2 regions of the Actinomadura sp. 1N219 genome follow, and region 1 is predicted to be linked to the other one. Evidence: predicted binding sites of a transcription regulator. Region 1 holds the regulator's gene; the other holds the start of a gene.
The links. Region 1 encodes HrcA, which represses chaperone genes, less so after heat shock. Its sites were predicted from a motif close to TTGGCACTCTCNNNNNGAGAGTGCCAA; they were not measured.

Region 1 (15,402 bases):
GGGCGCAGCAACCCTCCTCATATCCGCCGGAGTCGCCGTCCTGATCCTCCGCAGCCGCCGCCTACGCCTGATCACGGCCGCCGCCATGACCGGCGTCCTGATCGCCGTCCTCGTCCAGCGCGCGACGGCCCCCGGCTGGCCCCCGCCAGGCTGGCAGATGGTCGCCTGCGACGTCGGCCAAGGCGACGCCCTCGCCCTGTCGACGGGCCGCGGCCAGGCCGTCGTCGTGGACGCCGGCCCAGACCCGGCGTCGGTCGACCGCTGCCTGAGACGCCTCCGCATAACGAACGTCCCGCTCCTCATCCTGACCCACCCGCATGCCGACCACATCAACGGCACGTCCGGCGTCCGCCACCACCGCGACGTCCGAACAATCCTGACGACCTCCCGCACGTCCGGCCGCGAAGCACGCCTCACCCCCGGCCTGCCGACCCGGCCCGCCCAAGCCGGCCAGCAATGGCGCATAGGAGATCTGACCCTCTCAGTCCTCGCCCCGACGGCCACCGGCCCGGCCCTCTCACCCGAGGACGACGGCGCCACGATCAACAACGCGAGCGTGGTCCTGGTCGCACGCAGGCCCGGCTTCAGCGCCCTCCTCGCCGGCGACATCGAAGCCGAAGCCCAACGCGCCCTGGAACCCGCCGTCCCGCCCGTCCACGTCCTGAAGGTCCCCCACCACGGTTCCCGCAGCCAGGACCACCGCTTCCTCGCCGCCACCCACGCCGCCGTCTCCCTGATCTCGGTCGGCGAACACAACGACTACGGCCACCCGTCCCCAACAACCCTCAGACTCCTGCACAACCTCCAAACCCAAGTCCACCGCACCGACAAGGAAGGAGACATAGCCATAATCCGCACCAGAACCGGCATAGCAACCGTCCCCAGTCACACTCCCTAACCCGCACCACAAGCACCCACCGCCCCGCCCCATCACCCACCCCGCCCCGCTGCCTGCCCCAACCGCCCAGAGGCGAACGAGTGCGTCCCGCACTCTGGTCCAACAGACCCTGGCGACCACCGGCACGGTCCAACCGCCTGGCGGCGCCCGATCCGTGCGGTCCGGTCCCGGGTGGGCGGCTTGGGCGGCGGTGGTCGCTGAACCGAGCTTGATCGAGTTGCGACTCGGATCAGGCCCTTCGGGTGGCGGCGGGTGGCCGATCGCGGCTCGGGGTGTTCGGTGCTGGCGGTTGTGTGTGGGCGGTGGGGTGGGCGTGGGATGCTGCAGGGGTGTCGGTTGAGTCTGTCGTGCTGGTCGTTGGTGAGGAAGAGCTGCTCGTTGATCGGGCTATCGGGGACATTGTCGCTTCGGTGCGGGCGGATGATCCGGAGGTCGAGGTCATCGATCTGGCGCCGGGTGGGCTGGAGCCGGGGCGGATCTCGGAGCTGACGTCGCCGTCGTTGTTCGGGGCCGGGAAGGTTCTCGTGGTGCGGTCGGCGCAGGATCTGGGCAAAGACCTGGCCGCCGAGGTGTTGGGTTACGCCAAGACGCCCGCGGACGAGGTCGTTCTTGTGGTCGTCCATCATGGCGGGGCCAAGGGGAAGGCGCTGGTGGACGGGCTGACCAAGCTCAAAGCGCGCAAGATCTCGTGTCCGAAGGTCACGAAGGTGGGGGAGCGGGTCGACTTCGTCCGGAACGAGATCCGCAGGGCCGGCGGGAAGATCTCGCCGGACGCGGCGCGAGGGCTGATCGACGCGGTCGGGAACGACCTGCGGGAGCTGGCGGCGGCCTGCAGCCAACTGGTGGCCGACACCGGTGGGAAGATCGACGATGCCGCGGTGGCGCAGTACTACCGGGGACGTGCCGAGGTCAGCGGGTTCGCGGTGGCGGACAAGGCCATCGAGGGGCAGCTCGCCGATGCGCTGGAGCAGCTCCGGTGGGCGCTTGCGACCGGTGTCGCGCCGGTGTTGATCGTCAGCGCGCTTGCCCAGGGTGTGCGGGGGCTGGCTAAGGTCGGGGGCGCGCCGCGTGGTGCGCGGGGCGCGGCATTGGCGAAAGAGCTCGGGATGCCTCCGTGGAAGATCGAGCGGGTGCAGAGGCAGCTGCGAGGGTGGTCGGGGGACGGGGTCGCGCGGGCGCTCGCGGCGGTCGCCGAGGCCGATGAGCAGGTTAAGGGCGGTGCTGCCGATCCTGCCTACGCGCTTGAGAAGACCGTTGCCGAGATCGTCGCCGCTCGTTCCCAGAGGCGTGCTTCATAGTCGGTCATTGAAAGCTGTGCCGGCAGTGACCGGCGCGGTGGAAACATTGGTGTTTGGTCTCTTCGGGTAGCAGGGATTTCGTCGATTCGTTGTTGGCTGTTCTGGCGGGCTTGGGTATTTGAGGGCGTTGAAGAGTCGGCGTGGATACCGGGGAGGACACGGAGGCTGGCAGTGGTGGATGCGTCAGGGGGTTTCGGCTTTGGATTTCAGGCCGTTGGCTTCCATGGTGACGTAGCGGCGGACTAGGCGGCCCGCTAGGAGCGACATGATGGGGGCCAAGGGGCCTTTCTGGTCCAGAATCAGGTGGACGGAAACGGTGCCGTCAGGTTTGGTGACGATTTCGTGGGCGGCGGTTGTGGTGACGCCGGGGGAGCGGGACTCCCAGGTGAAGGTCTTGTTCTCGGTGAATGCGGTGATCGTCCAGATGGCGGCGGGGAGTTTTGGCTGGAAGACGCGGGCGCGGCTGGAGAGGGCGACCGGCTTGTCCAGGAGTTCGACGCGGTTTATGGACGCCGTCATTTCGGGCCAGCGTTCGACGTCCTTCAGGATGTTCCAGACTGTTTCGGGGGTCGCGTCGATGTCGACGGTGGTCTCGAAATGCACGGTGTTCTCCTCAGTGCGGTTCGGATCGCGGACAGCAGGCCGGTGACCAGAGGGTCGTCGGCGCGGTCCGGGAGGTGGAGGGCGTAGTAGGGGACGGCCGGCAGGTCGATGATCTCGCGTTCGACCAGGCCGGGTGGGGCGGTGACGCATCCGTTGACGACCGCGAGGCCGATGTGCAGGGACACGAAATGCAGCATGAGCGGCCAGCCCTCGGCCTCGACCGCGAGTGACCAGGGGACGTCGGCGGCGCGGAGGGCGCGTTCGAGGGTGGCGCGGTGCGGGCCGGTGGGCGGGGGGACGACGAGGGACGTCCCCGCGAGGTCGGAGAGGGTGAGGTGGGGCCGCGCGGCGAGGGGATGGTCGTCCGGCATGACCAGGACCTGCGGGTAGGAGGCGAGCAGGACGGTCTCGACGTCGGCGGGCACCACGTCCAGGACGGCGACGCCGAGGTCGGCGCGGCCGGTGCGGACGGCGGTGAGCGTCCGGCCGCGGTCGCCGTTGATGAGGCGGATGCCGGGGTGGACGACGTCGCCGAGCAGGTACAGGTAGGCGCCCTCACCGGCGGCGAGGGTCGCGACGCGGCCAGGGGCGGTGCCGTGGACGTCCGCGAGGAACGCGGTCATGCGGGCGTCGAGGTCGCGGGCGAAGCGGGCGACCTGCTCGCCGGCGGGGGTCAGGGCGAGGCGGCGGCCGTGCCGGGTGTAGAGGGGGCGGCCGAGGGCGTCGGCGAGTTTCCGCACCTTGACGTGGAGGGCGGGCTGGGAGATGTGGAGTTCCTCGGCGGCGCGGGTGAAGTTGAGGTGGTCGGCGAAGACGGCGAACGAGGCGAGCGCGTCCGTGGAGAGGCGACTCAGGTCCATAGGCAGTGATTATAGATGGTGGCTTAGTTAATAGTTCTGCTTTAGGGCGCGGTGTCGGAGAGTTGGGGCATGAATGGCGAACCCAGGCTCGGCGTCGATTTCGGCCGGGTCATTCACGGCGGGCTGCTGGCCCCCGGTGACGACGACACCGCGTTCCTCGGCGGGAGTTTCGAGGAGGCGCTCGCCTCGCCCGCGACGGCGGGGGTGTACGAGGTGCTGCCAGGACTGATCGAGGCGTTCGGCGGACGGGCCTGGATCATCTCCAAGTGCGGCGACCGCGTGCGGAAGCGGACGCTGGCATGGCTCGACCACCATGACTTCTACCGGCGGACGGGCCTGCCCAGACAGAACGTCCGGTTCTGCAGGAAGCGGCCGGAAAAGGCGCAGCACTGCGAGGAACTCGGGATCACACACATGATCGACGACCGCCTGGACGTGCATCGCGCCATTCGCGACGTCGTCCCCTACCGGTACCTGTTCGGGACGGCGGAAGCGCCCGAATGGGTGCGGCACGTCCCCGACTGGGGCGCCGCCGAGGTCATTCTCGAAGATATTCCGGCGGGACGGAGCCGGTCAGCCACACGCCGTTCGCGCTGACGCGGAATTCGTGCCCGTCGGCGGCCATCCGTCCGGCGAGAACGGTCAGGATGACGGGCCGGCCCCGGCGGGCGCCGACGCTCCGAGCCGTTTCGCGGTCGGGGGACAGGTGCACGTCGTTCCGTCCCATGGGCCGGAGCCCTTCGCGCAGGATCGATTCCACGGAACGGCGGACGGTGCCGTGGTACAGGAATTCAGGCGGGGGCGCCGGCGGGAGGTTCAGATCCACCGGGACGGAATGCCCCTGGGCGGCTCTGATCCGGTTCCCGTCCAGCTCGTAGCGTTTCTTGTCGTTGGCGGCGACGACGTGTTCGAGTTCGGCGCGCGTCAACGGGAATGAGTGGCGGTCGGCGGCCGCGAGCAGTTCGGTGACGTCGGCCCAGCCTTCGGCGTCGAGGGCGAGGCCGATCCGCTCGGGGTGGTGCCGCAGATGCAGGGCGAGGTATTTGGAGATCCTCGTCGCGCGCCGCTCGTCCATGGGATATATGCGTCCGGATATGCGTCGGGGCCGGCTTCGGTGGCCGGCCCCGTGCTTGCATGCGTGCGGGCGTTGCGAGCCTGGCGCCGGGCGTCGTGGGCCCTGGCCCGGTGCCTGCCCGGCCCTGGCCCGGCATTTGCGGGTGCTGACCTGGCGCCCGCTCAGCGCTGGCCCGGCGTCGGGTCGGCTCTTACTTGGCCTGCAGGGCGGCGGCGCGCTTGGCGATCGCCGACTTGCGGTTGGCGGCCTGGTTCTTGTGGATGACGCCCTTGCTGACGGCCTTGTCCAGCTTGCGCGCGGCGTGGCGCTGGGCGGCGACGGCGTCCTCGACGTTGCCGCCCTCGGCGGCCTCGCGGAACTTGCGGATCGCCGTCTTCAGTTCCGACTTGACGGCCTTGTTGCGCAGGCGCGCCTTCTCGTTCTGCTTGTTGCGCTTGATCTGGGACTTGATGTTAGCCACGTCGTAGTGCCTCAGCTTGGTCGCGATAGTCGCCTGCTCATCCGCAGGCCCTGACGAATGTCTGAACGGGGGCGGGACGGTGCCCCGGGGCACGACGCTACGCCACACGCAAGCGCACAGCCTACCAATCACCGGGCCCCGCCCCAAACCAGGCCTTGCACGGAGCATCGAGTCCGGCATGGGACCATGGGGGTACACATTCATGTCCACCAGTGAGTATGCGAACGGACCCCGGTGCGAGCGCCTGATCCTGACAAGACCGATCCCGCGATCATCCGCAACTTCTGCATCATCGCGCACATCGACCATGGCAAGTCGACCCTCGCGGACCGGATGCTGCAGCTGACCGGCGTGGTCGAGGAGCGCCAGATGCGCGCTCAGTACCTCGACCGCATGGACATCGAGCGCGAGCGCGGCATCACGATCAAGAGCCAGGCGGTCCGGCTGCCGTGGACGTCCGGCGGCGTCGACCACGTCCTCAACCTGATCGACACGCCGGGGCACGTCGACTTCTCCTACGAGGTGTCGCGGTCGCTGGCCGCGTGCGAGGGCGCCGTCCTGCTGGTGGACGCGGCGCAGGGCATCGAGGCGCAGACCCTGGCCAACCTGTACCTGGCCCTTGAGGCCGACCTGCACCTGATCCCCGTCCTCAACAAGATCGACCTCCCGGCGGCGCAGCCGGACAAGTACGCGGAGGAGCTGGCCGGGATCATCGGCTGCGAGCCGTCGGACGTGCTGCGCGTGTCGGGCAAGACGGGCGAGGGCGTCCGGGAGCTGCTCGACAAGATCGTCGAGGAGGTGCCGGCGCCGGTCGGCGACCCCGACGGGCCCGCCCGCGCGCTGATCTTCGACTCGGTGTACGACACCTACCGCGGCGTCGTCACCTATGTCCGGATCATCGACGGGCACCTGTCGCGGCGCGAGAAGAGCCTGATGATGTCGACCGGGTCGGCGCACGAGACCCTGGAGGTCGGCGTGATCTCCCCGGAGCCGGTGTCCGTGCAGGGCCTCGGCGTCGGCGAGGTCGGATACCTGATCACCGGGGTGAAGGACGTACGGCAGGCCAGGGTCGGCGACACCGTGACCGGCGCGTCCCGGCGGGCGCCCCAGGCGCTCGGCGGCTACCGCGACCCGAAGCCGATGGTGTTCTCCGGCCTGTACCCGGTGGACGGCGACCAGTACCCCGAGCTGCGGGACGCGCTCGACAAGCTGCAGCTGAACGACGCCGCGCTCGTGTACGAGCCGGAGACGTCGGCGGCGCTCGGGTTCGGGTTCCGCTGCGGGTTCCTCGGGCTGCTGCACATGGAGATCGTCCGGGAGCGGCTGGAACGCGAGTCGGGCCTGTCGCTGATCTCGACCGCGCCGAACGTGGTGTACCGCGTGACGATGGAGGACGGGTCGGAGCACACCGTCACCAACCCCAGCGAGTTCCCCGAGGGCAAGATCGGGGGCGTGTACGAGCCGGTGGTGAAGGCGACGCTGCTGAGCCCGTCCGAGCACATCGGCGCGATCATGGAGCTGTGCCAGGGGCGGCGCGGGATGCTGCTCGGGATGGACTACCTGTCGGAGGACCGCGTCGAGATCCGCTACACGCTCCCGCTCGCCGAGATCATCTTCGACTTCTTCGACCAGCTGAAGTCGCGGACCCGCGGGTACGCGTCGCTGGACTACGAGCCGAGCGGGGAGCTGGAGTCCGACCTGGTGAAGGTCGACATCCTGCTGCAGGGCGAGTCGGTGGACGCGTTCAGCCAGATCGTCCACCGGGACAAGGCGCGCGAGTACGGGCTGATGATGACGTCCAAGCTCAAGGAGCTGATCCCGCGCCAGCAGTACGAGGTGCCGATCCAGGCGGCGATCGGCGCGCGCATCATCGCGCGGGAGAACATCCGCGCCATCCGCAAGGACGTCCTCGCCAAATGCTACGGCGGCGACATCTCCCGCAAGCGCAAGCTGCTGGAGAAGCAGAAGGAGGGCAAGAAGCGGATGAAGACCATCGGGCGGGTGGACGTCCCGCAGGAGGCCTTCGTCGCGGCGCTGTCCACGGGCGGTGGCGAGCCCACCGACAAGGGCAGGAAGTAGCCCCGCCTACTTCTTCAGCAGGGGCCAGGCCACCGCGGCCGGGACGCGGCGGAACTCGCCGCGGTTGGCGGCCTGTCCCGCGTAGACGAGGAAGAACATCACGACGGCCGTGAACGCCAGCGGCACCCAGATGAACAGCTCGACGGCCAGCGACAGCAGCCCGAAGACGAACCAGACGGCGATGGCCGCCAGGCTCATGTTGAGGCCCTGCACCGCGTGCTTGCGCGCGAACGGCGAGCGCGCCTTGCCGACGTAGACGACGGCCGGTGCGATGGCGCTGACGAGGAACTGGCCCACGTACGCCATGAGCGACCAGGTTCTTTCGTCGTCGCTGACGGGGCCGAAGTGGCCGGGTATCTGGACGGTGCCGCCGCCCTGCGGCTGCTGAGGCTGCTGCTGCCAGGGGGCCTGGCCACCGCCGGGTTGCTGCGGTTGCTGCTGCTGCGGCGGCGGGGGCTGTTGCTGTGGCTGCTGTGGTTGCTGCCACATGTTTCCGGGCTGCTGCCAGGGGGCCTGCTGTTGCCGTTCGGGCTGCTGCCCGTGGCCGGGCGACGGGGGAGGCCCGTAGGCCATGGCGGGTGTCCTCTCCTAGTTCGCTACGCGTTCGCTGTGCGACCTATGGCGAAAGTGTATGACTCCTTGGACGCGCCCGTAGTTCGCTAGGGTTCCCGCGTCCGCCCGGCCCGTGGCCGTTTCGCGCCACGGCCGGGCGGGGGCGGGTCGGAATCAGGGACGCCACACCACGGCGGACGGCTTCTCCTGCGTGACCGTCACCGAACCCTTCCAGTCGATGGACGAAGGCTGCGGCAGATACGCGTCGTCCAGGAAGAATCCCCGGTTGATGGACGTGACCGTGGCCGGTGCGCCATTGTCCCCGGACCCGGTCGGACGGCGAATGGCCTCGATCGACGCGATATCGGAGACCGCAGTCCCTTCCGGCAGCTCGACGGTGGTGGCGACCGCGCCGTCACGGTCGATCGACCAGGTCGGCTGGTCGTGGTCGGACCGGTAGAGCGCGGACGGGTCGCCCTTGAGCCGGACGCCGAGCGCCACACCCGGCACCGAACCCGTCCCCGTCGGGGTGCCCGTCTTCTTGGCGAACTCGACGAAAAGGTACGTGCGCTGGTCGCCGACCTCGCGTGTCGCCGGGTCGGACGGCATCTCGATCTTCCCTTCGCGGACCATCTCCTGCGCCGCGATCCGGTACGTCCACGGCTCGCGGTCCATGACGACCTCGCGGGCGCGGCCGTCCGGGCGCGTCCTGGACGCGTCGAGGAGGAAGCGCAGCGGCGGCTCAGGGGAGATCACGTCGCACATGTTGTTGTTGGACGTGCAGGTCTGCAGCACCGGATGGTCGCCCTCGTAGCGTCCCCGGAACTTGAGCGTCATGTGCATCGGCGCCTGGTACACGGCGGTGCCGTCGACGCGGTCGCCGGATTCGTCCACCTCGACCCGGTAGACCCATTCGATGTCGGTCGTGCGGCCCCAGCGGGCCATCAGCGCGGGCGAGTCGGTGCCGCCGTCCTCGTTGCTCCACACCACCGAGTACTCGATGATCTTGTGGCCGGGCGCGGCGGCGGGCCGCGTCTCGTGCCACGCGACGAGCGGGGTGTCGGTGGTGGCGTTCTGGTACGGGTCGCCTAGCGGCCATCCCGTCCGTCCGACGACGATCGGGGCGTGGCGCAGGGCGACCGCTTCGGCGTCCGGCACCTCGACGGCGGGCCGCCGGAGGGTGACGCGGCGGGCGGCGGGCGCGCTGCCCTTCGCGAACTGCAGCGTGACCTCGTGCTTTCCGGGACCGACGTGGCCCAGGCCGAGGCTCCGGGACACCGGCTCGGACGACGGGACGACGAGGTCGGTCACGTGCCGTCCGTCCACGGAGATCGCCACGACGGCGGACTCGGCGCCCTTCCGGGCCCAGGAGACGCCGGGGGCGGAGGCGGCGAAGGAGATCACGGCCTCGCCGTCCCGCCGGGCGGTGAACGGCAGCGACTTCGCGGGCCCGTCGCGATGGACGCTGATCACGCCGGGCGCGCCGGCGGACGCGGGGGAGGCGCAGAGGAGGAGGGGAGCGCCGGCGAGGGCGGCGCCGGTCAACGCGAGCACGGCATGACGCGCACGGTTTCTCATGATCAGCGAAGCTAGGCCGCGCGTGTTGCGTTCCGGTGAAGTCCCGGTCCCCCGTGGGTGTCGGGTTCATGGGTGCCGGGTTCATGGTGGTTACGGCCGCACCGCGGTGACGGCTCCGTAGCGTGGCGGCGCGTGCCGGTGCGCGTGAGGATCCGTTTGTGAAAGCGCGACACGGCAGGGGCTGCTTGGTCTGGAGGTATATGTCGGTACGGTCGGACGGGTACCGTGCCGATCAACCACCAATGCCGATCATCTGACTGCGCCGATCCACCACTGGGCCGATCGACTGCCAACGCGGGGTCGACCGCTAGTGCCGATCACAGACATCGCCGATCTCCGGAGGCACCGTGACCGACCCCGAGCAGGTACTGCGCTCTGCGAAGGAGCGGGAGACGGTGAACGGCGCCGTCCGCGCGCTCCGGACCGCCGCCCCGTCCGGATGGGAGCGGCTCGACTTCGAGTTCCGCGCGACGGTCGGCATCGACAGCGCGTCCCTGGAGGTCGAGGGCCCGGACGGAGAGCGCCGCACGGCCATGCCGCCCGGCCAGGCGGTCGGGAAGATGGACGAGCTGCGCCGCGTCATGTACCGGCAGGGCAAGGGCGCCTGGTTCACCGCCCGCCTCCAGGTCGAGCGCTCGGGCCGCTTCAGCGCCGAGTTCGACTACGACGGCGAACCGGACTTCACGCCGCCTCTCACGTCGTCCGCGTACGCCATGGACCTCGACCGCTTCCCCCGCACGGACGAGCACATCCCGGACTGGCTCCGCGAAAGACTCAGCGACGCCTAGCCAGACTTGACACCTAGCCAGACTTGAACAGAAGACCAGCGTGACCGGACGGGGCAGGGGGTTGGGCAGGGCAGACTTGAAGCGTGCCCTCGACCCTTCCTGATGGCGACCCCGTCCCCGCGGACGGTGCGTTGCCCGGCCGCTCCCTGGACGGCCTTGGAACGCGACCGTTCGCGTTCTACGTGCATGTGCCGTTCTGTGTGACGCGTTGCGGATACTGCGATTTCAACACCTACACGGCGACGGAGCTTGGTCCGGGGGCTAGCCGCGACTCCTACGCCGACACCGCCGTGCAAGAGGTGCGGATGGCCCGGCGGGTGCTGGGCGACGTGGACCTGCCCGTCGAGACGGTTTTCGTGGGCGGGGGCACTCCGACCCTTCTGCCGGCCGAGGATCTGGGGCGCGTCCTGGACGCGATCGACGCCGAGTTCGGGCTCGCACCGGGCGCTGAGGTCACGACGGAAGCCAATCCCGAGTCGGTGGACGAAAGATATGTGGGCAGGCTGCGGGAAGTCGGGTTCACGCGCGTCTCGTACGGAATGCAGAGCGCGCGCGAGCACGTCCTGGCCGTCCTGGAGCGCGCTCATACGCCGGGACGCGTCCCGCAGGTAGTGGACTGGACGCGACAGGCAGGGTTCGAGCACATCAACCTCGACCTCATCTACGGGACGCCAGGCGAAACCGACGACGACTGGCGGGCCTCTCTGGAAGCCGCCTTGAACGCCGACCCCGACCACGTGTCGGCGTACGCGCTCATCGTCGAGGACGGCACACGCCTGGCGGCGCAGGTCCGGAGAGGCGAACTGACGGCGCCCGACGACGACGCCATGGCCGACCGCTACCTGATCGCGGACGAGATGCTGTCCGCCCGCGGCCTGCACTGGTACGAGATCTCCAACTGGGCCGCCGCCCCAGACGCCGTCTGCCGCCACAACATGCTGTATTGGGCGGGCGCCGACTGGTGGGGCGTCGGCCCGGGGGCGCACAGCCACGTCGGCGGAACCCGCTGGTGGAACGTCAAACACCCGGCCGCCTACGCGGCCCGCCTCGCGGAAGGCACGACCCCGGCACACGCCAGAGAGATCCTGGACGACGACGATCGTCGCGTAGAGCGGATCATGCTCGAACTACGGCTCGCCAAGGGCTGCTCCACCGATTTGCTGGACGACAAGGCCGTCCGCGAGGCGATCGACGACGGCCTCCTAGAGCCCGCCCCCTACGAGCAGGGCCGCGCGGTGCTCACCCTGCGCGGACGCCTCCTGGCCGACGCCGTCGTCCGCGACCTCGTCTAGCGGACGCCCAGGAGAGGGCCCCAGGGGAGGCCCAGGAGACGCCTAGGGGACGGTGACGAAATCGATGAGTTCTTCCACGCGGCCTAGGAGGGCGGGCTCCAGGTCCGTGTAGCTGTTCACCGAACCCAGGATGCGCTTCCAGGCCGCGCCCGTGTCGTCGCCCCAACCCAGCTCTGCGACGACGCCCTCCTTCCACGGAATGCCGCGAGGGATGCGCGGCCAGGCGCGGATGCCCACGGACGCGGGCTTGACCGCCTCCCAGATGTCGATGAACGGATGCCCGGTGACGAGGACGTGCGGCGACGAGATCCGCGCGGCGATCCGGGATTCCTTGGAGCCGTCCACCAGATGGTCGACGAGCACGCCGAGGCGGCGGTCGCCGTCCGGGCCGAACTCCTCGACGATGGCGGGCAGGTCGTCCACGCCTTCGAGGTACTCCACGACGACGCCCTCGACCCGCAGATCGTGGCCCCAGATCTTCTCGACCAGCTCGGCGTCGTGGACGCCCTCCACGTAGATCCGGCTCTCCTTGGCCACCTTCGCCCGCAGCCCCTGGACGGCGATGGAGCCCGACGCGGAACGCGCAGGCCGTCCGCCGGGCGCCGCGCCGGGCGCCGCGCTGGGCCGGACGAGCGTGACGGGCTTGCCGTCGATGAGGAATCCGGACTTGGTCAGCGGGAACACGCGCCGCTTGCCGAACCGGTCCTCCAGGGTGACGCCGAACTTGTCGCAGCCGACGACGGCGCCGCAGAAACCGCTGCCGGGGTCCTCGGCGACCAGGCCGGGCTCGGCCGGGACCTCCGGGATCTGGCCCTTGCGGGGCCTGCGCCAGTCGCCGGCCAGCACATCGTTGCCGTATTTCTTACTCCGCACGGGTCCGCACATTAACCCGGCGGGACGCCCGTCCGGCGTCGCCCCTCGTCCCTCGGCGTGGCGCGCGGCCTACCTCGGCTTGGCGCGTGGCCCACCCTCGGGGTGGCGCGCGGCCCACCCTCGGGCGCGGGCGGGTCCTCCGGGGGCGGGGCGGGCGCGTCCTACGGAATGGGAGCCTGTGTCCGGAACGGATAGGATCGCGCAGCCGTGCGGCGAGTCCGCGCGGGCACTCCGGTCCGGGTCTCCGGGCCGTACAATTGGCACTCGGGAGTATGGAGTGCCAGCGGCGCGGGGGCGCCGGCGGCACGGGCCCGGCGGGACGAAGGAGGTGACCAGGTGCTGGACGACCGGAAGCTCGCCGTCCTGCGCGCCATCGTGGAGGACTTCGTCTCCACCAACGAGCCGGTGGGCTCGAAGGCGCTGGCGGACCGGCACAACCTCGGCGTGTCCCCGGCCACCATCCGCAACGACATGGCGGTGCTGGAGGAGCAGGGGTACATCACCCAGCCGCACACCAGCGCCGGGCGCGTCCCCACCGACAAGGGCTACCGGCTGTTCGTCGACCGGCTGTCCACGATCAAGCCGCTGTCGGTCGCCGAGCGCCGCGCGATCGAGACGTTCCTGTCCGGCGCCTACGACCTCGACGACGTCGTCGGCCGGACGGTGCGGCTGCTCGCGCAGCTCACCCGGCAGGTCGCCGTCGTGCAGTACCCGTCGCTGACGCGCTCGTCGGTGCGGCACGTCGAGCTGGTCCCGGTCGCCGAGGGGCGGCTGCTGCTCGTCCTGATCACCAACACGGGGCGCGTCGAGCAGCGGGTGATCGAATCCGGCGGCACGGTGTCGGAGGAATCGATCGGGCACCTGCGGGCGTTGCTCAACACGTGCCTCGACGGGCTCGGCCTCGGCGACGTGCCGACCGCGGTGGCGGACCTGCCCGACAAGGTGGGGGCGGACGAGCGTCCGCTCGCCGCGTCGGTGCTGTCGGTGCTGCTGGAGACCCTCGTCGAGAAGCACGAGGAGAAGATCGTCTTCGCGGGTGCGGCCAACCTCGCCGCGGTGGACTTCTCGCAGAGCCTGAGGGAGGTTCTCGTGGCGCTCGAAGAGCAGGTGGTGCTGATGCGGCTGCTCGGCGAGACCGGCGATTCCTCTAAAGTTACGGTGCGGATCGGCACCGAGAACCCCGATCTGGGGCTCCGGTCGACCTCGGTCGTCGCCGCCGACTACGGCGTGGGCGACCTCACACTGGCCCGGCTGGGAGTGCTCGGGCCTACACGCATGGATTACCCCAGCACGATGGGAGCGGTACGGGCAGTGGCACGCTACGTGGGACAGATCCTGGCGGGGTCGTAAGTGGCCAACGACTACTACGCGACCCTGGGCGTCCGGCGGGACGCCAGCGCCGACGAGGTCAAGAGGGCCTATCGCCGGCTCGCGCGGGAGCTCCACCCGGACGTCAACCCGGATCCGGAGACCCAGGACAGGTTCAAGGAGATCACCCAGGCGTACGAGGTGCTCTCCGACCCGAAGAAGCGCGAGATGTACGACCTGGGCGCGGACCCGTTCGCGCCGGGCGGCGGCGCGGGCGGCGCCGGCGGCTTCGGCGGCGCCGGGTTCCCGTTCAGCGACATCATGGACGCCTTCTTCGGCACCGCGACGTCGCGGGGCCCGCGGACCCGGGCGCGGCGCGGCCGGAACGCGACGCTGCCGGTCGAGCTCGACCTCAGCGAGACCGCGTTCGGCACGACCCGCGAGCTGTCCATCGACACCGCCGTGGTCTGCACCGGCTGCGAGGGGTCGGGCTGCGCGCCCGGCACCCACCCGGACACGTGCGAGACGTGCCACGGGCGCGGCGAGGTGCAGCAGGTCCAGCGGTCGTTCCTCGGCCAGGTCATGACGGCCAGGCCCTGCCCGGCGTGCGGCGGGTTCGGCTCGGTGATCCGCAACCCGTGCACCGAGTGCTCGGGGGACGGCCGCGTCCGCACCCGCCGGACCGTCAAGGTCAAGATCCCGGCGGGCGTGGAGAACGGCATCCACATCCAGCTCGCCGGGGAGGGCGAGGTCGGCCCGGGCGGCGGCCCGCCCGGCGACCTGTTCCTGCAGATCGTGGAGAAGCCGCACGCGATCTTCGAGCGGGAGGGCGACGACCTGCATTGCACGGTCGAGATCCCGATGACGGCGGCGGCGCTCGGCACCAGCGTCACCATCGAGACGCTGGACGCCGCCGAGAGCGTCGACATCAAGCCCGGCACGCAGTCCGGGCAGGTCATCACGCTGTACAACCGGGGCGTCCGGCACCTCAACGAGAGCGGCCGCGGCGACCTGATGATCCATGTGAACGTGGAGACTCCGAACCGGCTCGACGAGGAGCAGGAGGAGCTGCTGCGGCAGCTCGCGACCCTGCGCGGCGAGGAACGTCCGCCCGGCAAGTTCGCGCCGGGGCAGCGCGGCATGTTCTCCCGCCTCAAGGACGTCTTCAACCAGCACTGAAGAGCAGCGGCGGCGGCCTACGAGGAAGGCCGCCGCGGCACCTCAGAGCACGGGGACCAGTGACCTGGACGGCCAGTGACCTGGACGGCCAGCGAGCCTGGACGACCCGTGAGCCTGGACGGCCACCGAAATCCGCAGGGGGACGCGCATGAGCCCGCCGGTGTTCCTCGCCGCGACGGACGCGCTGGAACGCGGCAGCGTCGTCCTCGACGGGCCCGAGGGGCGGCACGCGGCGACCGTGCGGCGGCTGCGGCCCGGTGAGCGCGTCGACCTGACCGACGGCGCGGGCCTCCTCGCCGAATGCGTCGTCGCCGACGCGGGCCGCGCGTCCCTCACGCTGGACGTGCTGGCCCGGCACCGGCAGCCGCCGCCCTCGCCCCGCATCGTGGTCGTCCAGGCGCTCCCGAAGGGGGACAGGGGCGAGCTGGCCGTCGAGACGATGACCGAGGCCGGGGTGGACGAGATCGTCCCGTGGGCGGCGGCGCGGTGCGTCACGCAGTGGCGTCCCGAACGCCGTGAGAAGGCCCTCGCCCGCTGGCGCGGCGCCGCGCGGGAGGCG
Region 2 (15,402 bases), on a different contig from region 1:
CGCGAAACGAGCGGCGTGCAGGTGCGGCTCGGATCGCGACGGCGGGCCCGGCAGGGCACGACGCGCCGGACGGGTGGACGTCGCGGCGGGCTCGCCGCGGCGGGCGTTCTCGTCCTGGCGGGACTGATCACGGTCGGGCTCGTCCTGACGCGCGGATCCGGGGACGGCGACACCGCCACCGGACCGGCGGCCGGAGCGAAGGGCCCGGACGTGCCGCTGCCCCGCGCCGGGAAGGCCATCGAGGTCGGCACGGCCGACGGCGCCAAATACCGGATCGCGGCGGTGGGCAGCGGAGTGGCAGACGGCGTGGTGACGACGTTCCAGTCACCGCCGTCCGGGACGTCGTTCGCCTACGTCGAGTACCTCCTGACGAACCCGACGAACCAGAAGGTGCTGCTCGACTTCCCCGGCGACGTGTTCGTCAAGCGCGCCCTGGTCGCGCCGGACGCGCGGGGACGCTGCATGCCGCAGGCCGGCGTCCCCGAGGACATGTGCACTCCGCCGACCAAGAGCCGGGTCGTGCGGCGGCTGAGCGGCGGCGAGCCGATGCCGGGCGAGGGCGGCGACACGTACATGCCGCCGGGCGCGACGTATTTGGTGCGGGCCACGGTGGACGTCCCCGTCCAGCGTGAGATCTCCCGCAGGGACATGGGGCTGTACGTGTGGAAGCAGCTCTACATGGCCGACCAACTGGCGAAACAGGCCCCGTTCCCGCGCTGACGCAGAACCGCCGCGGCTGTCACAGCCGCGGCGGTTCCAATCGGGCACGTTTCCGGCCCGGTGCGTTTCCAGTCGGTCGAGTTCCGGGCGAGGCGGGCCTGGGTCGCTCCGCGTTCATCCGGCATCGGGCCTATTCGGCTTCGGGGTCGTCGGCGAGGATGCCGTAGAGGCGGCGGCGGGAGTCGTTGACGACGTCCAGCGCACGCGCCTTCTGGGCCTCGCTGCCGACCGCCATGACCTGCTGGAGCGCGACCATCAGCTGGCCGATGGCCTCGCGTCCGCGCATGACGTTCTCGCCGGCGGCCTCGGTGACCTCGTCCCAGGGGACGGTGGTCTGCGCCGACGCCTCCTCGCGGCCCGCGTCGGTGAGCGAGAACAGGCGCTTGCCGCCGTCCTCCTGGCTGGTGACCAGGCCCTCGTCCTCCAGCATCTGGAGGGTGGGGTAGACCGAGCCGGGGCTCGGACGCCAGACGCCGCCGGTGCGTTCGTCCAGCTCCTGGATCATCTCGTAGCCGTGCATGGCCCGCTCGGCGAGCAGGGCCAGCAGGGCCGCGCGGACGTTCCCGCGCCGGGCCCGCCGCCCGCGTCCACCGCGTCCGCGATGGCCGGGACCGGGACCGAAGCCGGGTCCGCCGCCCGGGCCGCCGGGACCCCACGCTCCGAACGGATCCCCGCGGCGCTCGCGCTCCTGGGGTCCCCGGAAGCCGCCGCGCCTTCTCATCTTGTGCTCGTGCATCGCAGTCTCCTTCATTAGTGATCGGTTGCGATGCATTAACGATATATCGGAAACAGGTCGCGATGCAACACCTGGGTAGCACGAAGAGAGCGCAGGGCACCATGACCGCTGCGATCTGGCAGGTCAGAAGGGGTGAGGGAGGGCTGTCGTCAGGGGCCGGTGACCTTCAGGCTGTCGAGGATGTCCTTCGTCGCCTCGCGGTCGTCGGTCTCCTTGACGCGAATCCACAGCCCGAACTTGCCCGACTTGTCGCGCAGGCCGACCTCGGTGACCGACGGCGTGCCGACCTTGCAGGCGGTGAAGCGCATGATCGTCCCGCTGAGGGCCTTGTCCGGAGTGGTGTAGTTCTCCGGCTCGGCCTTCGTGCACTGCGCGTGGACGGACACGCTCGGCGGCGGCAGCTGGCCGGGCCGCACGTCCGTGGTCACGCCGATGAAGACCCCCGGGCCCTTGCCGTCGCCCAGGAACGCCGCCTTGTTCGGCGTCGCGCGGAGCACCGGGCGCGGCTGGGCGTCGTTGAGGTTGACGGTGGACGGCGACCACGTCGACTCCGCCGTGCCCTTCGGCCAGACCTTCGGCACCGCGGCCTTGATCTTGCCCGTGTCGTGGGCTATCGCGACGAAGTCCTGCGGTATCCCGGGCGTCTTCTTCTTGTCCTTGCCGCCGCCTCCGTCGTCGCCGGAGAACAGCACGCCGAGGGTCAGGCCGCCGATCAGCGCGACCACCAGGACGACCACGGTGATGATCAGCGGCGTGACGAACTTCTTCGGAGCTCCGCCGCCACCGCCACCGCCGCCGGGCGGCCCGGACGACCCGCCGCCGCCCCGAAGCCTGCTCAGCAGACCGGACTTACCGCCAGGGCCCTGCCCCCCGCCCTGGACCGGCCCCGGAGGTGCCTGGAACCCGGTGGGCGGCGGCGGAACCTGCTGGCCGCCATAAGGATGCGGGCCGCCCGGCCCCGGACTCTGGCCCGGACTCGGAGCCTGACCCGGACCTTGGCCGGGGCCCATCGGCTGGACGCCCTGTGGCGTGCCGTTCTGCGGAGACTGCATGGGGAACACGGCCGTGTTGCCGTCGCTGGTACCGCCGCCGCCCTGCCCGGCGCCACCGGGGCCACCGGGGCCAGGCGGATGCACAGGCGCTGGATACGGGGCTTGCATCGGTGCCGGACGGCCGTTGTCGGGAGCGGTCGCCGGCTCTCCCTGCCCGAACGGCGTGGCACGTCCGCTCGGCTCGTCCACGACCGTCTGCTCGCCGTCCTGCCGGCCGGGCGGGAGGCGCATCTCGGACGTGCGCGCGTCGTCCTCCGCGGGCTGGTCGAACCGCGTCTGCATGTCCCGCGGCCCGCCACCCGCCCCCTGACCTTGCCCGGCCCCCTGACCTTGCCCGGGCGCCTGACCTTGAACAGGCGCCGACGCCTGCCCAGGGGAGGGTGACTGCGCTGGTGCCTGCGCCGGGCCGGGCGGACGGATGAGCTTCCCGTCGCGGTAGAAGTCCTGGACGGTCGCGTCCGCGTCGATGTGCGGCACCGAAGGCACGTACGACGGCGCGGCCACGCTGGACGCCGGGGCGGGCGCCGTCGTCGGACGCAGCGTGGACAGCGCCTCGGCGAACGCCTCCGCGGTCGGCCACCGCTTCTCCCGTTCGACCTCAAGGGCCCGCAGCACCACCTGGTCGAACGCGGCCGTCACGCCCTCGCGCAGTTCGCTCGGCGGCGACTTGACCGGCGCCGGGCCCGGAGCGCGTCCGGTGAGCATGTGGTAGGTCAGCGCGCCGAGACCGTACACGTCGGCGCGGACGTCCAGGCCGCCGCCGAACCTCGCCTGCTCCGGCGACATGTATCCGGGCGTCCCGACCGGCAGCGTGAACGCCCCGGACGCGTGCGCGAGCGCCTTCGCCAGCCCCAGGTCGGCGATCAGCAGCTTCTCGCCGCCGTCCGCGGTCGACTGGAACAGCACGTTGGACGGCTTCAGATCGCGGTGGATCACGCCCAGCGTGTTGATCACCTCGACGCCGTACGCGATCTCCTCGGCGAGCGCGACCGCCTCGCTGACCGGAAGTGGCCGCTCACGCATGCGGTCGCCGAGCGTCCCGCGGTCGGCGTACGACATCACGAAGTAGGGCCGTCCGTCAGGCAGCTCCCCGATGTCGTGCACGCGGACCAGCCGCTCCGAGTCGGCGCGGCGCAGGATGCGGGCCTCCTCCAGGAAACGGTTGCGCACATCGAGATCGTCGATCAGGCTTCCGGACAGGACCTTTATGGCCACCTGGGAGTCCAGGGCATCGTCGTGACCCAGCCATACAGAGGCGAACGCCCCCGAACCCAGGACGCGGTCGATCCGGTAACGGCCTACTGATGGTGGGAAAGACACTCCCGTATCATCCCAACAACGGGGTGAGTGTGCGAACAAGCATTGAGGCGGCATGGCATTCGACGAGAGGACCGAGGAGCTGGCGGTCAAGGCCGCGGCGGGCGACCAGGGCGCCCTGAATGAGCTCCTCCGCAAGATCGAGCCGGACGTCCTGCGGCACAGCTCCCGCTTCCTGCCCTGCCGGCAGGACGCCGAGGAGGCATGCCAGGACGCGTTGCTGCAGGTCGCGCGGAACATTCACCGGTTCGAGGGCCGGTCGAGGTTCAGCACGTGGCTGCACGTCGTCGTCGCCAACTCCGCCCGCTCCACCTACCGGTCGCTGAAGCGCCGCTCGGTGGAGCAGGCGGGCGAGCTCCCGCAGCAGCGCCCGGACCCCCGCCGGACCAGCGTCATCGCCGGTTCCCGCGTCGACATCCTGGACGCCATGGAGGACCTGGAGGCCCGCAAGCCGGACCTCATCCAGGCCCTCGTCCTGCGGGACGTGTCCCAGCTGGAGTACGCGGAGATCGCCGAGCAGCTCGGGCTGCCGCTCGGCACGGTCAAGTCCCGCATCCACGAGGCGCGCAAGCAGGTCAGGCAGACACTGGGCGACTCCTACAGCTGACCCACCAGGCGCGAACGCGCGTAGACGGAACACGGCGCCCGACCCCGTCAAACGTCGGTAATCGGACGGCAACGGTGCGTCCATCATCCCGGCCGCCGGCGGGGCGGTTGAGCCACCATGCCGTGCATGTCATCAGGCCCGGACCCCCGCCACGACCGTCCGATCTTCATCCTCGGGTGTCCTCGCTCGGGGACGACGCTGCTCCAGCTGATGCTGCACGCGCATCCCCGCCTCGCGATCCCGGTGGAGACGAAGTTCCTCCTCCCGGCCTATACGGCGAGGTGCGAGTTCGGTGACCTGGAGGTCAGGGAGAACAGACGGGCGCTGGCGGAGTGGATCACGGCCGACAGGTCGACCAAGTTCCACGCGCTCGGCCTGGACGCCGCCGAGGTCGCCGACGAGATCGTCGCCGGGCCGCCCACGCTGGGCTCGGCGATCGGCGTCGTGTTCCGCGCGTACGCGCGCCGGTTCGGCAAGCCGCGCTGGGGCGACAAGCGTCCGAGCTACTTCCGGCACGTCGGCGCGCTGCTGCGGATGTTCCCGGACGCGCAGTTCGTCCACCTCGTCCGGGACGGCCGGGACTGCGTCGCCTCGCTCCTGGAGATGCCCTGGTACGACCAGGACCTCCACCACGCCATCTGCATCTGGCGGGAGGCCATCGACCGCGGCCGCCGGCTGGCCGACCGCCTCGGCTCCGACGCCTACTACGAACTGCAGTACGAGCGTCTCGTCGCCGACCCGGCCGACGAGCTGACCAGGCTCTGCGGGTTCCTCGGCGAGGAGTACGACCCGGCGATGACGAACCCCGGCGGCGTCGCGAAGAAGACCGTCTCGCCGCGGAAGAAATGGCACGGGCGGACGAAGGACGCCGTCACCACCACCCGCGTCGGCTCGTGGGCGCAGCGCCTCGACTCCCAGCAGATCAGCCTGGCGGAGGCCGCGTTCGGCGAGCGGCTCGCCGAGTACGGGTACGAGCCGAGCGGCCTGCCCAAGCCGCCCGCGTCCCAGCTCACCCGCTTCGCCAAGGTCAGCACCCACCGCCGCATGGCGCAGAGCAAGGCGGCACTACGCGAACGCTGGAAACAGCGCCACGAACCCAACTCGGTCGAATGCCTCCTGACCCCAGAACCCGCCCGGGCCACCACCGCCTAACGCACGCAGGCCGTTAGCCGAGGGCCGTCGCCAGCCAAGGACGGGCGTCGGTCGGGGCTAGTCGAGGGCGGCGAGCTGGTCGGCGAACCAGCGCTGCGGTGGGAGGGCGGTCGCGGCAGCGGCGAGGCGTCCGCAGCGTTCGGACCGTTCGTTCCGCGGCATCAGCAAGGCGCGGTGCAGGGTCTCGGCGGTCTGTGACACGTCGAATGGGTTGACGGTCAGCGCGTCGTCGGAAAGCTCTGCCGCCGCGCCCGCCTCCCTGGACAGAACGAGCGCGCAGCCGCGTTCCGACAGGACGGGCCCCTCCTTCGCGACCAGGTTCATCCCGTCCCTGATCGGGTTGACGAGCAGCACGTCCGCAAGGCCGTACGCGGCGAGCGAGCGCGGATAGTCGTCGTTCACCTGGAGGATCAGCGGATCCCAGTCCGCCGTGCCGAACTCCTCGGTGATCTGCTTCGCCGTCCGCTCGACGGCGGCGGTGTACTCCCGGTACTCGGGCAGGTCATAGCGGGACGGGTACGCGAACGCCAGATGCACCACACGTCCACGCCACTCGGGATGGTTGACGAGCAGTTCACGGTAGGCAGCGAGCCCACGCACGATGTTCTTGGAGAGTTCCGTCCGGTCGACACGCACGATGAGCTGACGGCCGCCCACCTGTTCACGCAGCGCGCGCGCCCGTTCCGCGACGTCCTGTTCGGCGGCGCGTTGGCGCAACGCCGTCCCGTCGACACCGAGCCCATGGAAGCCTACGCGCGTGACGTGTCCCGAACAGGTGACCGTACGGGCCGCACGGTCAACGCGTGCACCCGGCAGCATTTCGCAACAGTCGAGGAACGCGGACGCCCATCGCTCGGTGAGGAACCCAGCATGGTCGGCGCCGAGGATGCCCAGAAGGATCTGCGAGCCAATGTCGTCAGGGAGCAGCCGGTAGTACTCAGGCGGCGCCCAAGGCGTGTGCGAGAAGTGCACGATTTTCAGGTCGGGACGCCGCTCCCGCAGCATCTGCGGTGCCAGCGACAGGTGATAGTCCTGGATCGCGGCCTTCGCCCCTGGCGCGGCGTCACGCGCCAGAGCATCTGCGAACGCCGCGTTGTACGCCTCATACGACTGCCAGTCGCGGCGGGCGCGAGCGTCGAAATGCGGGCTGCGCGGCGTGTCGTACAGAAGGTGGTGGACGAACCACAGCGTCGAGTTGGCAACGGCGTTGTAGGCACGGTGGAACGTCCCCTCGGGGATGTCCAGCATCCGCACTGCCGCACCACCCGTCTCGTACCCCGCGAGGTCGATACGGCCGTCCGGCGAACGTCGAGCAGCCGTTCGGTCGGCCTCACCCAAGCTCGCACACACCCAAAGCACACCCGGAGCGTCCGCAGACGCCCTCGCGCCCTCCGCATCCGCAGCCGCCTCCGCCTCGGCCTCTGCAGACGGCATCGAACGCGCCCCTGCGCCAAGCACCGGACCGGGTTCCCGTGCCGCGCCCGTCACAGCGGCCAGACCCGACACAAGCCCGCCGCCCCCACGCCGCATGGTGAGCTCCCCGTCCTCCGACAGCGAGAACGACACCGGGCCGCGGTTCGACGCCACCAGCACTTGGCTCATACCGGCAGGGTCTCAGTTGGCGTGGAGGCCCTTCAAAGCGACCCACACGCCGCACCCGACACCCACCGCCCGGCCGGCAGCGATTAGTGGGCAAAGCGGCGGGTAGCCGTCCGAGATGAGCAGGTCCGAGACGACGAAGACCGTGCTCGTCGCCGGTGCGGCGAACCTCATCCTCGCGATCACCAAGCTCATCGCCGGGCTCCTGGCCGGGTCCAGCGCGATGCTCGCGGAAGGCGCGCACTCCGTGGCGGACACCCTCAACCAGAGTTTCCTCCTCGCCTCCCTGCGGCGCAGCGAACGTCCTCCCGACCGGCGCCACCCGTTCGGATACGGCAACGAGCGGTACGTCTGGTCGCTGCTCGCCGCATTCGGGATCTTCGTGGCCGGAGCCGGGTTCTCCGTCTTCGAGGGCGTCCTGACCATGACGGGCCACGGCGGCACCGGGACGAGCGTGTGGCTGGCCTACGCCGTCCTCGCGCTCGCCTTCGTCCTGGAGGGGACGTCCTGGATCCGCGCCTTCCACCAGGCGCGCAAGGAGACCCGCGACAACGGCCGCGACCTCGTCGACCACGTCCGCCGCTCGCCCGACGTCACGTTCAAGACCGCGCTGTTCGAGGACACCGCCGCGATGATCGGCCTCGCGCTCGCCGCCGCCGGGCTGACGCTCCGCGAGATCACCGGCTCCGGCTTCTGGGACGGTCTCGCGTCCGTCCTGATCGGCCTGCTCCTCGTCGTCCTGGCGGTGTCGATCGGACGCGAGAGCGTCGGCCTGCTCATCGGCCAGGCCGCCGATCCGGCCGCGCAGCGCCGCATCCGCGCCGAGATCACCGGCGCTCCCGGCGTGACCGGCGTGGACGAGCTGCTCACCATGCATTTCGGCCCCGAGCGGATCCTCGTCGCCGCCAAGGTCCACTTCTCCGACGACATCAGCGCCGACGAGGCCGAGGACGTCGCAGGCGACATCGACCGGCGGCTCAGGGACCGGATCCCGGACATCGGCCACGTCTTCCTCGACCCCACCCAGCACCCCGCCGACGCCGCTCAGCACCCCGCTGACGCCGCCCGGGGCCCCACCGAAGCCGCCCGCCGCACCGAGGAACACGCGTGATCAAGAAGGCGCCCGGGTAACGTCTCAATCGACGGACCCACCTGTCTGGCATCCGGTCAGATCAGGTAAAGTCACGCATACGAGCGCTCAGCGCTCGTGGCTCACAACTGAATATCGCTCATCCAGAGGGGTGGAGGGACCGGCCCGACGAAGCCCCGGCAACCACCCGGCTCAGGCGTACTCGCGATCCTGCGGGGCCGGCCGGGAGATGGTGCCAACTCCGGCCTGCGACCAAGGTGGCGCAGGAAAGATGGGAAGAAAGGCCTCGCACCCATGGCCATCACGCCTGCCACGGACCTCGGACCAGCCACCGCTCTCGTCTGCCGCGAATGCGGCACGTCCCGCGACCTCGGGCCTCACTACGCCTGCGAAGAGTGTTTCGGCCCCCTGGAGATCGCCTACGACTTCGGGGGAGTCACCCGCGCGAGCATCGAGTCCGGGCCGCGCAACATCTGGCGTTACAAGGGCCTGCTGCCCGTCCCCGCCACGATCACGGACACGCCCAACACCGAGCCCGGCTTCACCCGCCTCGTCCGCGCCGACAACCTCGCCGAGAGCCTCGGCCTGCAGAGCCTGTGGGTGAAGGACGACAGCGGCAACCCGACCCACTCGTTCAAGGACCGCGTCGTCGCCGTGGCGCTCGCCGCCGCCCGCGAGCTCGGCTTCAAGGTGCTGGCCTGCCCGTCCACCGGCAACCTCGCCAACGCCGTCGCCGCGGCCGCGGCCCGCGCCGGGATCCGCAGCGCAGTGTTCGTCCCGTCCAACCTCGAAGCACAGAAGATCATCACCACCGCCGTCTACGCCGGGACGTTCGTGACGGTCGACGGCAACTACGACGACGTCAACCGCCTGGCCTCCGAGATCGCCGGCGAGCAGGACGACTGGGCGTTCGTCAACGTCAACGTCCGCCCCTACTACGCGGAGGGCTCCAAGACCCTCGGCTACGAGATCGCCGAGCAGCTCGGCTGGCGGCTGCCCGACCAGATCGTCGTCCCGGTCGCGTCCGGCTCCCAGCTCACCAAGATCGACAAGGCGTTCCAGGAACTGATCAAACTGGGCCTCGTCGAGGACAAGCCCTACCGCGTCTTCGGCGCCCAGGCCACCGGCTGCGCCCCGGTCGCCGACGCGTTCAAGGCCGGCCACGACGTCATCCGCCCGGTGAAGCCGGACACGATCGCCAAGTCCCTCGCCATCGGCAACCCCGCCGACGGCCCATACGTCCTGGACGTCGCCCGCCGCACCAACGGCTCCGTCGAGGACGTCGCCGACGACGAGGTCGTCGAGGGCATCCGGCTGCTCGCCCGCACCGAGGGAATCTTCGGCGAGACCGCGGGCGGCGTCACGGTCGCGACCCTCCGTAAACTCATCGCGACCGGCGCTCTGGACCCGTCCGCCGAAACCGTGATCATCAACTCGGGGGACGGCCTGAAGACCCTGGACGCCGTCGCACCCGTCGTCGCGCCGTCCGCGAACATCGCCCCGTCCCTGGAAGCGTTCCGCGCCGCGGGCCTCGCCTGAAAGGAGCACCATGAGCAGCGTGTCCGTCCGTATCCCGACGATCCTGCGGACCTACACCGGCGGCGAGTCGGAGGTGAAGGCCGAGGGCGCCACCCTGCGCGCCGTCGTCGCCGACCTGGAGGCCAGCTACACCGGCATCTCCGCCCGCATCCTGGACGACGCCGGCAAGATCCGCCGCTTCGTCAACGTCTACGTCGGCGACGAGGACGTCCGCTTCGCCGACGGCCTCGACACCCCGACCCCCGAGGGCGCCCAGGTCTCGATCATCCCCGCCGTAGCCGGCGGCTGACCCCGACTCGATCCTGGCGCACCCAGCGCCAGGATCGAGCCCAACCCACTCAGCCGTCGCACTAGGCCAACCTGAATTCACGAGCCTCCCCAGACGCGGACTCGTCCTCCGAGCCGAGGACTTGATGCGCCCCTGCCCAAGAAACTGCGACGACAGGCGCAAGTGCCGACCGTCCGGCCGGACGGTGGGATGCCGGCGGCCAACGTGACGGCTCGTACCGGGCACTCGGTGGCCGTGCTGCAGAGCACATATGCTCACTGCATCGACGACGTGAACCGGCGCATCGAAGCAGCGCCCGGGCCCATCACCCTCGGGTCCTCGTCCCGCGAATACCGGGGGGACGACCGCAAACAGCGGATCACAGCCGCACACCCCTGACGTCCCAGAACGGGGTTTCGACGCAGGTGGGACGGGTTGGGGCTGGTTGGTGACGGTTCGGTGGACGAGGGTGCACGTCGCTTGCACTCGGCAGGGTAGAGTGCTAAACAAACGGTTGGCACTCTACTGTGGAGAGTGACAACTTCACAGTCTGGGTCGGGGCGATGAGGCCTCAGTCCGGCGACGGAATGGCAGTCGTCGGCGGGGGCCGTCCGTCGCGGGCGTCGGCTCGATCCGTCTAAGCCACCTTGTTCCGGGAGGACTGGAGCCTATGGCTGCAAAGATGATCGCGTTCGACGAGGAGGCCCGCCGCGGTCTCGAGCGCGGCATGAACCAGCTCGCCGACGCCGTCAAGGTGACCCTTGGTCCCAAGGGCCGCAACGTCGTGCTGGAGAAGAAGTGGGGCGCCCCCACGATCACGAACGACGGTGTGTCAATCGCCAAGGAGATCGAGCTCGAGGACCCGTGGGAGAAGATCGGGGCGGAGCTCGTCAAGGAGGTCGCCAAGAAGACCGACGACGTCGCGGGTGACGGCACCACGACCGCCACCGTCCTGGCCCAGGCGCTGGTGCGCGAGGGGCTGCGGAACGTGGCGGCCGGCGCGAACCCGATGTCGCTGAAGCGCGGCATCGAGTCCGCGGTCGAGCGGGTGAGCGAGGAGCTGTCCAAGCTCGCCAAGGACGTGGAGACCAAGGAGCAGATCGCGTCCACGGCGTCGATCTCCGCCGGCGACCCGCAGATCGGCGAGATGATCGCCGAGGCGATGGACAAGGTCGGCAAGGAAGGCGTCATCACGGTCGAGGAGAGCCAGACGTTCGGTCTGGAGCTCGAGCTCACCGAGGGGATGCGCTTCGACAAGGGCTACATCTCGCACTACTTCGTGACCGACCCCGAGCGGATGGAGGCGGTCCTCGAGGACCCGTACATCCTGATCGTTCAGGGCAAGGTGTCGGCGAACAAGGACCTGCTGCCCGTGCTCGAGGGCGTCATGCAGTCCGGCAAGCCGCTGCTGATCATCGCGGAGGACGTCGAGGGCGAGGCCCTGGCCACGCTGGTCGTCAACAAGATCCGCGGGATCTTCAAGTCCGTCGCCGTGAAGGCGCCGGGCTTCGGCGACCGCCGCAAGGCCATGCTGGGCGACATCGCCACGCTGACCGGCGGCCAGGTCATCAGCGAGGACGTCGGCCTCAAGCTGGAGAACACCTCGGTCGACATGCTCGGCCGGGCGCGCAAGATCGTCATCGCCAAGGACGAGACCACGATCGTGGACGGCGCCGGTGACGCCAACGAGATCGCGGGCCGGGTCAACCAGATCCGCACCGAGATCGACAACACCGACTCCGACTACGACCGCGAGAAGCTGCAGGAGCGGCTGGCCAAGCTCGCGGGCGGTGTCGCGGTCATCAAGGCCGGCGCCGCGACCGAGGTGGAGCTCAAGGAGCGCAAGCACCGCATCGAGGACGCCGTCCGCAACGCCAAGGCCGCGGTTGAGGAGGGCATCGTCCCCGGTGGCGGCGTCGCGCTGATCCAGGCCGGCACCAAGGCGTTCGACAAGCTGGAGCTCGCGGGCGACGAGGCCACCGGCGCGAACATCGTGAAGCGCGCTCTGGAGGAGCCGCTGAAGCAGATCGCCGTCAACGCCGGTCTCGAGGGCGGCGTCGTGGTGGAGCGGGTCCGCAACCTGACCCCGGGCGAGGGCCTCAACGCCGCGAGCGGCGACTACGTCAACATGTTCGAAGCGGGGATCATCGACCCGGCCAAGGTCACCCGGTCCGCGCTGCAGAACGCGTCGTCGATCGCCGCGCTGTTCCTGACCACCGAGGCGGTCATCGCCGAGAAGCCGGAGAAGAACCCGGCCCCGGCGGGCGGCATGCCCGACGCCGGCGGCATGGACTTCTGACCCGGCTCCATCGGGTTCTGGCGTCCGACTCGGCACGCATACGAAGGGACGGTCCTGTACGGGGCCGTCCCTTCGGCTGTTTCGCGCATTCCGGGCGCGCGGCCGAACCTGCCCGAACCCTCGCACGTCAGACAAACTGATCAGGGTGCTCGGCCTGCTGAGGGCACCGCCTCGTTCGCTCCGGCAGCCCCGGCGGCCGGCCGTCCTGGACCCGGACGTCCACGCCGGAGGACGGCGTTAAGGAGGACATGTGAGCGACCTCTTCAGTTCTCCCGTGCTCAAGATCGAACAGCCGCGCCGCCTCCCTTCCGCGAAGTCCCAGTACAAGGTGTTCGACGCGGGCGGCACCCTGCTGGCCAGAGCGGAAGAGCGATCCGTGTCGCTGAAGCGCCAGGCGTGGCGAGCGGTGATGCTCGACGGCAGCGATCAGCGGACCGTCCAGGTGGAGAACGCCCAGGGCACACCGGTCCTGTTGATCGAACGCCCGAAGACCACCCGCGCGACATGGGTCAGCACACCCGACGGCACCCTGCACGGCTCGATCCGGATGGACGCCTACGAATGGCGCTATCTGCTGCTCGACGCGGCGGAGCGTCCTGTCGGCAGGCTGGACGGAAACAAGACCGCCAGGAAGTTCAAGGTGCTGGACCCCGCCGGAACCCACGTCGCGCAAGTCGACAAGAAATGGAAGGGCATGGCGACCGAACTGCTGACCACCGCGGACCGCTACTCGGTGACGTTCTTCCACACGCTGCCCGACCCGCTGCGGATACTCGTCGTGGCGGCGCCGATCGGACTCGACCTGATGTTGTACGAGGGAAAGGACGTGCCGGATTTCCTCGACGGCCTGACACCCTGACCAGGCCCGCGCCGCCGGTCGCGCTCCATATCGGCCATGAAGGACACCAGGACCCCGACCGGGCAATCGTCAACCTGAACGAAGCCGTCCGGCGGACACAAGTCAGTTTCCCGGACGTGATACTCGAAGTCCCCTGCGCAGGTCAGCCCAGGCAACGCGCGCTCGGCGGCGCGGTCGGCTCCGGAATGTGCTTCCGCTGAACGGCCGGGCTTGGCAGGATCGCCGCTTGGACGGCGCAGCGCACCGAAGGGTGCCGACGCGCCGGGACGGTGAACAGAAGGTCGCCTGTGCGGCCGATGAGGCAGGAGAACGCGTGAACGAAGTGTTCAGCTCCTCGGTGCTCAAGGTCGAACAGCCTCGGAGGGGCCCGTTCGCCAAATCGCGGTACAAGGTGCTCGACGGCGGCGGCGCCGTCCTCGCCATCGCGGCGCCCACCGACGACGAGGGACGCGCCGAGATGCGCGGCGTGTTCGGCGGCAAGTCGAACCTCGACGCCCGGGCGGTCGTGCTGACGACGCCCGACGGCGACCCCGTCGTGATCGTCGACAAGCAGCGGGGCCGGGAATACACCGAGATCCTCACCCCGGAAGGCGATGCCTTCGGCTCGTTCGTCACCGAACGGGTGGGGCGCCGCTATGTCGTCTACGACGGCGAGGGCACCCTGATCGGCGCCGTCTCGGTGGACGTGCCCCGGAACAACTTCGAGGTGACCGACACCGACGGCGCCAAGGTCGCCCACGTCCGGAAGAAATGGGCCGGCCTCGCCACCCACCTGCTGACGACGGCCGACAAGTACGCCGTGGAAATCTTCGACCCCGTGCCCGAACCATTGCGGACGATGGCCGTCATGACGGCGATCGTGATGGACATGAACCTGCACGAGGCCAAAGAGATCACCTGATCCGCGGACGTGGTTCCCGGGCGGGGCTTCACGGGTTCCCGCGGAGGGCTTCCCGGCCGTGCCGCCGCGAGGTACGTTCCGTTCGTGCAGGCCACGCCCGGGCGTCCGAACAGCTGGTGGATCTCGCCGGCGATTCCGACGATCGCGAACTGCGTGCTGGCCGCCCTCTGGGCCTTCTCCGCGCTCGGCGGCTGGGGCGCCACCGCATTCTGCGGTGAGGACGAACAACGCGATCCGGGATGCAGCGCGGGATTCGACGACGCCGTCCGCGCCTCGGCACCGGTCGCCGTTCTGGCCCTCGCCATCGCGGCGACGGCGTGGGCGCTGCCGGGCGTACGGCAGAAACCCGATCGGCTGGACGCCCTTCTCACCGTCGCGGCAATCGTCTGGGTCCTCGCCGAAGGCGTCCTCTTCATCGGCGGATACCTGGCCAAGCCGTAAACCGCCCCGCCATCAACGTCGTTGCCAAAAAGAAACATTGGCGGCCTGGCGCCCGTTGCCCGGGCCGCAGGATGGTGCAAGATCGGACAAAACCCAAGGTAGAACGGGTCTGCGTGCTGAGCCGAGACCGCCTTCCGGACGATTTGGCGCCGCCAGCACGTGCGAGCCGGTTTGACGTTCGCATCTCAGGGGCATACTGTTCACTTCGCCCCACGGGGTTGCGGACGCCGGAAGGCGGCCGGCCCGAGGGGAACCCACTACCGAACCAGCCGACGCGGCTTCGTCGCGCCCGGGCTGTCGTGGTGGGCGGAAAGGCTTGGTTTTGACAATCGAGCCGAATCTGATGAAATAGCTCCACCGCCTCGAAAGAAGCCGCGCAAGTGGCAACGGCCGAGGCATCGGAAAAGGCCGAAATTGACAGTCCGGCCGAATCCGGTAAAGTAAGTCGAGTCACCCCGGAGCGGGAAACGCGAAAGCGAATCCAGCGCGGTGGGTGTCCGTTTCTTGAGAACTCAACAGCGTGTTAAAAGCCAGTGCCTTTATACGGGCCGGCCGATTTGTTCGGCTGGCCCGTCCCCGCGACTATCCCCTCGGGGGTGGTCGGGGATTTCTTTGAGGCAATGCGACTCTTCCGGTTTCCGGGAGGGTGGCGATGCTGGGATTGTTTCCGAGGTTTGGCCGGGTTCGGGGTTCGCCCCCTGCTTCCGGTCGTTTGGACCTTAATGGAGAGTTTGATCCTGGCTCAGGACGAACGCTGGCGGCGTGCTTAACACATGCAAGTCGAGCGGAAAGGCCCCTTCGGGGGTACTCGAGCGGCGAACG

Region 2: groL (chaperonin GroEL) is a predicted target of HrcA. The motif match lies at 10,595-10,621, and genes of this name have one in related genera.

What each region holds. Positions count from the first base shown of each region.
Region 1 covers NZ_JBIRAY010000002.1:349,360-364,761, reverse strand. Annotated here, with positions in the region: gene ACH35V_RS10460 (ComEC/Rec2 family competence protein) at 1-898, shown strand, start outside; gene holA (DNA polymerase III subunit delta) at 1,228-2,196, shown strand; gene ACH35V_RS10450 (SRPBCC family protein) at 2,380-2,799, opposite strand; gene ACH35V_RS10445 (LysR family transcriptional regulator) at 2,739-3,659, opposite strand; gene ACH35V_RS10440 (hypothetical protein) at 3,729-4,256, shown strand; gene ACH35V_RS10435 (RNA 2'-phosphotransferase) at 4,198-4,734, opposite strand; gene rpsT (30S ribosomal protein S20) at 4,925-5,194, opposite strand; gene lepA (translation elongation factor 4) at 5,429-7,273, shown strand; gene ACH35V_RS10420 (DUF4870 domain-containing protein) at 7,280-7,846, opposite strand; gene ACH35V_RS10415 (hypothetical protein) at 8,000-9,403, opposite strand; gene ACH35V_RS10410 (hypothetical protein) at 9,751-10,191, shown strand; gene hemW (radical SAM family heme chaperone HemW) at 10,275-11,483, shown strand; gene ACH35V_RS10400 (DUF3097 domain-containing protein) at 11,526-12,356, opposite strand; gene hrcA (heat-inducible transcriptional repressor HrcA) at 12,693-13,706, shown strand; gene dnaJ (molecular chaperone DnaJ) at 13,707-14,843, shown strand; gene ACH35V_RS10385 (16S rRNA (uracil(1498)-N(3))-methyltransferase) at 14,992-15,402, shown strand, end outside.
Region 2 covers NZ_JBIRAY010000013.1:295,706-311,107, forward strand. Annotated here, with positions in the region: gene ACH35V_RS33835 (hypothetical protein) at 1-720, shown strand, start outside; gene ACH35V_RS33840 (PadR family transcriptional regulator) at 851-1,456, opposite strand; gene ACH35V_RS33845 (serine/threonine-protein kinase) at 1,606-3,828, opposite strand; gene ACH35V_RS33850 (RNA polymerase sigma factor) at 3,881-4,432, shown strand; gene ACH35V_RS33855 (sulfotransferase family protein) at 4,559-5,584, shown strand; gene ACH35V_RS33860 (trehalose-6-phosphate synthase) at 5,642-7,186, opposite strand; gene ACH35V_RS33865 (cation diffusion facilitator family transporter) at 7,302-8,294, shown strand; SAM riboswitch class I at 8,410-8,551, shown strand; gene thrC (threonine synthase) at 8,568-9,812, shown strand; gene ACH35V_RS33875 (MoaD/ThiS family protein) at 9,823-10,101, shown strand; gene groL (chaperonin GroEL) at 10,751-12,379, shown strand; gene ACH35V_RS33885 (phospholipid scramblase-related protein) at 12,630-13,238, shown strand; gene ACH35V_RS33890 (phospholipid scramblase-related protein) at 13,552-14,139, shown strand; gene ACH35V_RS33895 (hypothetical protein) at 14,224-14,580, shown strand; partial or broken rRNA gene ACH35V_RS33900 (16S ribosomal RNA) at 15,300-15,402, shown strand, end outside.